DNA from 2 places in the Arthrobacter sp. TmtSoilC79 genome. Region 2 is predicted to be linked to the other one. Evidence: riboswitches for the same ligand, from Rfam matches in the RefSeq annotation. Region 2 holds a riboswitch; the other holds the start of a gene.
What was found. Region 2 has a riboswitch for S-adenosylmethionine ahead of AC6JA3_RS02740 (DUF1737 domain-containing protein). Riboswitches for the same ligand answer to the same signal wherever they lie in the genome.

Region 1 (4,405 bases), 1.2 Mb from region 2:
TCCAGCGGAACTGCTCGCCAACTACCTCAGCCTGGACTTCCCGGTGATCATCAGCCGCACCGCCGACTCCGAAGCAGGCGGCATCGACGCCCGATCCGACGACGGCCTCTCGGCCCGGCTGGACAGGGATGCCGTAGCGCAGCTGCGCTCCCACCTCGGCGGAAAAGTCACCGTGATGCTCGGCCATTCAGGCGTCGGCAAGTCCACCATGGTCAATGCCCTGACGGGGGCAGAGCGGGCCACCGGCGGCGTCAATGCCGTCACAGGCCGTGGCCGGCATACTTCCTCCTCCGCCTTGGCCCTGAAACTATCCGACGCCCCGGCCGGCAGCTGGATCATCGACACTCCCGGCATCAGGTCCTTCGGCCTTGCCCACGTGGATCCGGACCGGATTCTGCATTCCTTCCCGGATCTCGAGCCTGGAACCGAGGCTTGCGAACGGGGCTGCAAGCACGATGCCACCGCCATCAACTGTGGACTGGATTCATGGGTGAACGAGGGCCATGCCGGACCGTCGGGTGTGGCGCGGTTGGCTTCGCTGCGCCGGCTGCTGGGTGCGGACCCACGGTTGGAAGCAAAAGAGACCAAGGAACTGGGCACCGTCAACTGATCGTTTGGGGCTTCACCTCCCCCCGCAGCGAATGTTTCAGGATAGTTTGGTGGCATGACCCATCCCGTTTCCACCTACAACGATGACCTGCGCCTTGCCCACGTCCTCGCTGATTCCGTCGATGCCCAAACCATGGATCGCTTCAAGGCTTTGGACCTCAAGATCGAAACCAAGCCCGACCTCACCCCTGTCACTGACGCTGACAAAGCGGCCGAGGAAGCCATCCGGGGTCAACTCTCGCGTTCGCGTCCCCGCGATGCAGTCCTGGGTGAGGAATTTGGCAGCACCGGACATGGCTCGCGCCGTTGGATCATTGATCCCATCGATGGCACCAAGAACTTTGTCCGGGGTGTACCGGTGTGGGCTACGTTGATCGCGTTGGTTGATGAGGGAGAACCGGTTGTGGGTGTTGTCAGCGCCCCCGCCTTGGGCAAGCGCTGGTGGGCCGCCAAGGACATGGGTGCCTACATGGGCCGGTCCCTGGCTGCGGCCACGCGGTTGAAGGTCTCCAACGTCACCCAGCTCTCCGATGCCTCGTTGTCGTACTCGAGCCTGTCCGGTTGGAAGGAACGCGGCAACCTGGACGAGTTCCTTGGACTGACGGAGGACGTCTGGCGAACCCGCGCCTACGGTGACTTTTGGTCCTACTGCCTCGTCGCCGAGGGTGCCGTGGACATCGCCTGCGAGCCCGAACTGAACCTCTACGACATGGCGGCCCTCGTCCCGATCGTGACTGAGGCCGGTGGCCGCTTTACCTCCCTTGAAGGCGAGGACGGCCCTTTCGGCGGCAACGCACTGGCGACCAATTCAATCCTGCACTCAGAGGTACTCAAGCGTCTCAACCCAGGTTTGGACGATCTCCTCTAGTTCCAGTCCGCTGGCAACGTTTAGGTCCTTTCAGCGAATATTCGACGGCAGATGCCCCCTTTGGTGGGCGTCTGCCGTTTTTTCTTCGTCAAAGTTCCGTTTTACAAGCCTGCCGTAACAAAGTGCTTAACATTGCGCGGCGACTTTGGAGGGCCGCTGGAGGTGCCCTAACCTTTTTTACAGGTCACGAGTGCCAGCGCTAAACCCCGGTTTGCTGGCCGGCAACCCTCCATTCGCGGTGGGGTGCCCCGGGTGACGACCCGGCCGGTCCGGAACGGATGCGGCAAGCGCGGATCCCCTATGGGGGTCCCTCTTGAATGAGGTCCCATGAGTACCGTCACGTTCGATGCCAACGCCATTCCTTCCTTTGTCGAAGAAGCCCCGTCACCGGCAGCTGCTGCAATCCGCCCGCTCGCCGCGGTCACAGGCGCCGAGCTGCAGGCCCCGCTGATCCAAGGCGGCCACGTTCGTTACGCCAACCTGGACTATGGAGCATCGGCTCCGGCGCTGACCATCGTCTCTGCATATCTCAACGAGGTCCTGCCCTACTACGCCAGCGTGCACCGCGGCGCTGGTTATGCTTCACAGATCAGTACCTCGGTCTATGAAAACTCGCGGAACATCGTGCGCGACTTCGTGGGTGGGCGCCCGGACGATTCCGTCATTTTTACGCGGAACACCACCGATTCCCTGAACCTTTTGGCCGGCTGCCTTCCGCAGACCGATGGCCGGTTCTCCGGCGAAGTCCTCTACCTGGACATCGAGCACCACGCCAACCTGCTCCCCTGGCAAGGCGTACCGCACCGCAGCGTGGTAGCGGCCTCCACATTGACTGCCACGCTGGACAAGCTTCGTGCCGAGTTGGCGCAGGGCGGGGTCAGCCTGCTTGCTGTCACCGGTGCCTCGAACGTCACCGGTGAGATCCTCCCGATAGCCGAACTCGCTTCTCTGGCACATGAGTACGGCGCCAGGATCGTGGTGGATGCAGCCCAGCTGGCGCCCCACCGCAGGATCAACATCACCGAAGCCGACGTCGACTACATCGTTTTCTCGGGCCACAAGTTGTACGCGCCCTTCGGTGCCGGTGTAGTGGTGGGCCGTCCGGACTGGCTCGACGCCGGCACCCCGCACCTGGCCGGTGGAGGCGCCGTCCGTGAAGCCCGACTGGACTCCGTCAGTTGGGCCACCGGACCCGCCCGTCACGAGGGCGGCTCCCCCAACGTGCTCGGCGCCGCAACCCTTGCACGGGCGACGCAGGTCCTCGCCGGACTGGACCAGGAGGCCTGGCACTCCCACGAGGCCGCCATCCGCTCCTACCTGGTGGACGGTCTTGAGGCCATTGACGGAGTGACGGTCCACCGGATCTTCTCCGACTCCGTGGACACCATTGGCGTCGTCAACTTCTCCGTGGAAGGATTCGACGCCGGTTTGGTCGCCGCCTACCTGGCCGCCGAGCACGGCGTTGGCCTCCGGGACGGCCGCTTCTGCGCCCACCCGTTACTCAAGCGCCTGGGCCTTCCCTCGGGATCCCTGCGTGCAAGCTTTGGCGTTGGCTCCCGCCTGGAGGACGCCACAAGGCTGCTGGCGGGCATCGAGAACCTCAAGGACAACGGACTTGGCTGGGACTACGTGGTGGACGAAGGCCGCTGGGTACCTGCCAATGACCACCGCACCTACCCCGAGTGGGCTCCCAATACTCCCGGCACAGCTGGTGCCGCTCCCTGCACCGTGGACTAGAGCGCCACCGCCGACTAAGACATCACCGTGGGGCAAGCCGCTCCATCGGGACCGGTGGGCTTCCCGGACGTGAGGCATCAGGTCGTGTCCGCTGCGGTAAATTCGTAGGGTACCTTTTTGGCGAGCCTGTGAAGGAGTCTTTGGTGGCGATACGTTCTACGGCTGCCTCGAACGGGCGGCCCGCCATTCCCGCACCGGCCGGACCACGTGGACCCAAGCTTCATGCCCACCGCCGCCATGAATTCGGCCAAAGCTTCCAGGATGGCGGAGAGCACTACGATCGCGTACGGCCCGGGTATCCCCTGGACTCCGTCGAGTGGCTGGTTCCCGAAGGAGCCGGGACAGCCGCAGACATCGGAGCGGGGACGGGCAAGTTCACGGCACTGCTCGTGGAGCGCGGACTGGACGTTGCCGCCGTCGATCCTTCCACCGACATGCTGGACCAGCTGCGGAAGTCCCACCCCAACGTCGTCGCGTTGGAGGGAACTGCCGAGTCAACCGGACTGGCGGACTCAGCATTCGACGTCGTCAGTGTCGCCCAGGCCTGGCACTGGTGCGAACCGCTCGCAGCGAGTACGGAAATTGCCCGAATCCTGAGGCCGCATGGCACCTTGGGCCTGATCTGGAACCAGTTGGATACCGAGGTCCCCTGGGTACATCGGCTCTCGCGCATCATGCATGCAGGGGATGTCCACAAGCCTGGCTTCCGGCCAGTCGTCGGCCCGGAGTTCACCGGCCTGGAAAGTCACTTCACCCGGTGGGAAGACGCCTTGACGCCGAACGACATCATGGAGTTGACCAAATCCCGGAGCTATTACCTCCGGGCCAACGATGCCACGAGGGCCAAAGTGATGGGGAACCTGGAATGGTACCTCTACGAGCACCTCGGATACGTGGCCGAAGAGACCATCAAGGTGCCGTACGTGACCCAGACGTGGCGTGCATCCAGGAACTCCGGACCCCTTCCACGGTAGGCTTGGGATGTGAAGACCAGTACGCCCTCCTCCTCGATCGAGGACTACGTCAAGGTCATCTACTCCTATACGGAGTGGCAAGACAAGCCGATTACATCCTCCCAGCTTGCCCAGCGCCTTGGTGTGGCCAATTCTTCCGTGTCCGAAATGGTCCGGAAGCTCAAGGACCAGGGCCTGGTGGACCACCAACCGTACAGTGCCATCCGCCTGACCCCTG
Region 2 (4,405 bases):
CCGAGGAACCCACAGAGCCTTCGCGCGGGATGGCGGGAAGGACTCCACGGTTCAGCATCTCCCCATAGAAAGCGGCTGTTTCCGGGCGCACGCCGGAACCTCCCCGGCTGAACCCGATGAGCCGGGCCAGGATCACAGCGCGGGCAGCGGAACGGTCCAAGTAGGAGCCCACGCCGCTGTTGTGATACCTGACGACTTGGATTTGATACGCCAGCAGCGACTTCTCCTCCACAGCGGTATCCCTGCCGGATCCAAGCAAAGTGTTGAGCCCGTAGACCCGCTGTCCGGAGGCCGCCGCATGCTCCAGAACATCCCGTGAGCGGGTCATCAGAGTCAACGCATCTTGGTTGAGTTTCACGTGGAACGAGGACTCAGCCGTTAGGGCAACACTCCGCGCGGAAATCGGCGTCGTTCCCAAATGAAGGGCGCGGGGCCCAGCAGAGGCCATCAAAAGTCCAGGAGGTTCTGCCGGAACCCACCATTGCCGTAACTCTTCCTCAACAGGCCACGGCGCCGCAGTTCGGGAGTGAGTTTATCCAGTACCCCATGGACCGTCACCGGATCCACGAAACCGGAAAAGAGGAACCCGTCGCCGCCCACCTCGGAGCCGGTGGACTCAAGGTAGTCGGCAATCTGGCCCACGGTGCCGATGATCGAATCCCCTGCCCCGCCGCTCCGGGCCTGCAGGATCTCACGCAAAGTGGAACCGGGAGGCGCCGCCTTGGCGAAGTGTTCCAAGGTCCCCTGGTTGCTGTTGGTACTCAGTTCCGGCAGTGGAGCATCGAGGTCGAATTGTTTGAAGTCGATCACCGAAAGATACGAAATGGAGTTGAGCTGGCTGTCGATGTCCCGCTGGGTGAGTTCACGGCGCTGGGCCCGCAAGTCCTCAGCTTCGGCAGTTGAGCCAACCACGGTGGGCTTCAGGACGAAAAGTACCTTGACGTCGTCGGGGTTCCTGCCTGCCTTGGCGGCCTCGGCACGGATGGAGTCCCGGTAGGCCTTCATACCGTCAACGCCGCGGGCCAAGGCAATGGCGACGTCGGCATGGCCACCTGCGAACGCCTTCCCCCGCGGTGACGCGCCGGCCTGCACCAACACGGGTTCTTCAGGCAAAGGCGCCGTGTTCAGGGGACCGCGTACCTTGAAGAAGTCGCCGTGGTGGTTGATCGGATGCACTTTGCTGTGGTCCGCGAACATGCCGGCTTCCACATCCTCAACCACAGCGCCAGGTTCCCAACTCCGCCAGAGCCGCCTGACGACGTCGACGAATTCCTCCGCCTTTTCATACCGGAGGTCGTGTTCGATCTGCTGGTCCAGCCCGTAGTTCTGCGCGGCGAGGTCGCTGCCGGACGTCACCACGTTCCAGCCCAGCTGCCCTTCCGAGAAGTGTTGCAGCGTGGCCAGGAGCCGGGCGGCTGTGAAGGGCGGATAAAAGGACGCGCTGACCGTCGGGACGATCCCCAGGTGCTCGGTGGCGGACAGAAGATACGGGACCAGCGCCAGGGGATCATGCTTGGGCGCGAAGGAGGCATGAGCCAGGGAGACCTCCGCCGATCCGCCGTACGTGTCCGGCACGGTGAGGGAATCCTCAATGATGAAGAGGTCCAAACCGGATTGTTCGAACGCCCGGACTGCGTCCTGGTACAGGGCGGGTTTCTTCCAGTCGTAGCCCAGGCCGTAGCCCGGCGTCCCCCACCCCTGGACACCGAATCCGTGGCCTACAAACCATCCAAAGTGCAGCATGGGCTTGAGTGTAGAACTGCTCTGTCCGTTCACCGCGACCTGATTTCATGCGAAGTTACAGGGGGTCGTACTGGGTCAATTATGCTCCCGGGACGTCACATTTGGTGAGGTCCCGGGCAGCCCCCGATTACGCAACATGACGGCCGGAGAACAGCACGCAAGTGCGGCCCAAGGCCGGTCGATGTTACGTTTTTCTTGAGTAATGAGTACCAGCGCAAAGCCCTGACTTGCTGGTCGGCAACCCTCTCTCCGGCGGGGTGCCTCAGGTGACTACTCGGCGTATCGACAAATTCGAACTGCAAGCGTGACTGAGGAGCACCAGCAATGCCTGAACCCACTGAAGAAAAACTCTCCTACCGCCTGATTACAGGCCCGGACAACCGTGAATTTTGTGAGCGTATCCATAGCGCACTCGCCGAGGGCTATGTGCTCCATGGCAGCCCGGCAGCAACGTTCAACGGCACCACCGTCATTGTTGCCCAAGCCATTGTCCTTCCCGCTGCGATCGCCAACGCTGACGCGGCCGTAGCCAACGCAGTGGACCAGCTTGAGAACTACGACGACGAAGAAGCATTCGAGGGCCACGCATGAGCTACGCAGGTGACCTGACCCCACAGGACGCGTGGGCCAAGCTTGAACAAGGCGCCATCCTGGTGGATGTCCGCACCGAGGGCGAATGGGCCCACATCGGCATCCCGGACACCAAAGCCACGGAGAACGATCCCCTCTTCATCCAGTGGAACCTCGCCGGCGGCATCCCCAACTCCCGCTTCATCGAGGACCTGCAGCAGCAGGCACCCGAGGACGAAGCCGTGGAGCTCGTCTTCATCTGCCGCTCCGGCCAGCGCTCCATCTCCGCCGCGATCGCCGCGACGCGAGCCGGCTTCACGGCCTACAACGTCCTTGAAGGCTTTGAAGGCGAACCGGACCGCTACGGCGAGCGCACCGTAAACGGCTGGAAAAACCGCGGCCTGCCGACGAACCTGGGGACCGAGTAAGTGACATTCAATCCCGACGCCGCCGGCTGGAGCCCTGACACCCAGGCCGTTCGCGGTGGTCTTGACCGTACCAATTTCCAGGAAACCTCCGAGCCGGTTTTCCTGAACTCCGGCTTTGTCTATGAGTCAGCCGCTGCGGCCGAACGTGCCTTCACCGGCGAGGACGAACGCTTCGTCTACTCCCGCTACGGCAACCCGTCCGTGGCCACCTTCCAGGAGCGGCTGCGGCTGCTCGAAGGAACCGAGGCATGCTTTGCGACGGCGTCCGGCATGTCCGCGGTGTTCACCGCCTTGGGTGCCTTGCTGGCTGCCGGCGACCGCGTGGTGGCCGCCCGTTCCTTGTTCGGTTCCTGCTTTGTGATCCTCAATGAGATCCTGCCCCGCTGGGGCGTGGAGACGGTATTCGTGGATGGCCCGGATCTGGACCAATGGCGTGAAGCCCTCTCGGAGCCGACCACCGCCGTCTTCTTCGAGTCACCGTCCAACCCCATGCAGGAAATCGTGGACATCGCGGCCGTCAGCGAACTGGCGCATGCCGCCGGGGCGACCGTCGTCGTCGACAACGTCTTCGCCACTCCCCTGCTGCAGCGCTGCGGTGAGCTGGGCGCGGACGTGATTGTGTACTCAGGCACCAAGCACATCGACGGCCAGGGCCGTGTTCTGGGCGGCGCGATCCTGGGGACCAAGGAGTTCATCGACGGCCCGGTCAAGCAGCTCATGCGGCACACCGGCCCGTCGCTGTCCGCGTTCAATGCCTGGGTGCTGACCAAGGGTTTGGAGACCATCGGCCTGCGGGTAAACCACAGCTCGGCATCGGCTTTGAAGATCGCAGAGTGGCTTGAGCAGCAACCCGCCATCAGCTGGGTCAAATACCCGCTGCTGAAGTCCCACCCGCAGTACGAGCTTGCCGCGAAACAGATGAAGGCCGGCGGTACGGTGCTGACGTTCGAGTTGTCGCCTTCGGCCGGACGCTCAGCCAAGGAGGCTGCGTTCGCCTTGCTCGATGGGCTGCGCGTGGTGGACATTTCCAACAACCTCGGTGACTCCAAGTCACTCATCACCCACCCGGCCACCACCACCCACCGGGCCATGGGTCCGGAGGGCCGGGCCGCGATCGGCCTCAGCGACGGCGTGGTCCGTTTGTCTGTGGGCCTGGAAGACGTGGACGACCTCATCCTGGACCTGGAGAAGGCCCTCAAGCAGGTCTGATCCTGCAGCCGGGGAAGCATCCTTCCTTCCCACCGTGCCGGAGCAGTCAACGCTGCCGGCACGGTGGCGAAGTCCACGGAAGACCGGGGAAACCTGCGGACCTAGGGCCGCCTGACCCTGGCCAGCGTCGGCGCGGGCTCCTTGTGCGCGTCGGCAGAGGTTCCGCGGACCGTCACCTTCGCTGCATGCCCGACGACGGCGGCCAAGGCTTCCGCGGTAGGCGGACTACCCGCCTGGCTCTGACCGCCGTGCCTCCTGTTGGTAAAGCGCACCGCCGCTTCCCGCTGCTCGTGGGCGCCATTGCCCCGATCCAGCAACTCCTGGATGCCGGCCTTGACCAGTTCCAATTCGCCCTGGTCATCCAGGACCGGGCTCACATAATCCACCAACGCCCACACCACTTCCGCTGCCGGACGTGGCCGGAAATCACCGAAATCCAGAAGATCTCCGCGCAG

Region 1: another riboswitch for S-adenosylmethionine. It lies ahead of AC6JA3_RS08025 (aminotransferase class V-fold PLP-dependent enzyme); the one in region 2 lies ahead of AC6JA3_RS02740 (DUF1737 domain-containing protein).

Annotation. Positions count from the first base shown of each region.
Region 1 covers NZ_AP046051.1:1,729,887-1,734,291, reverse strand. Annotated here, with positions in the region: gene rsgA (ribosome small subunit-dependent GTPase A) at 1-610, shown strand, start outside; gene hisN (histidinol-phosphatase) at 665-1,477, shown strand; SAM riboswitch class IV at 1,660-1,773, shown strand; gene AC6JA3_RS08025 (aminotransferase class V-fold PLP-dependent enzyme) at 1,805-3,214, shown strand; gene AC6JA3_RS08020 (class I SAM-dependent methyltransferase) at 3,364-4,188, shown strand; gene AC6JA3_RS08015 (metal-dependent transcriptional regulator) at 4,198-4,405, shown strand, end outside.
Region 2 covers NZ_AP046051.1:566,639-571,043, reverse strand. Annotated here, with positions in the region: gene AC6JA3_RS02750 (aromatic amino acid ammonia-lyase) at 1-448, opposite strand, end outside; gene AC6JA3_RS02745 (NtaA/DmoA family FMN-dependent monooxygenase) at 448-1,776, opposite strand; SAM riboswitch class IV at 1,942-2,054, shown strand; gene AC6JA3_RS02740 (DUF1737 domain-containing protein) at 2,068-2,334, shown strand; gene AC6JA3_RS02735 (rhodanese-like domain-containing protein) at 2,331-2,741, shown strand; gene AC6JA3_RS02730 (O-succinylhomoserine sulfhydrylase) at 2,742-3,950, shown strand; gene AC6JA3_RS02725 (glutamate--cysteine ligase 2) at 4,052-4,405, opposite strand, start outside.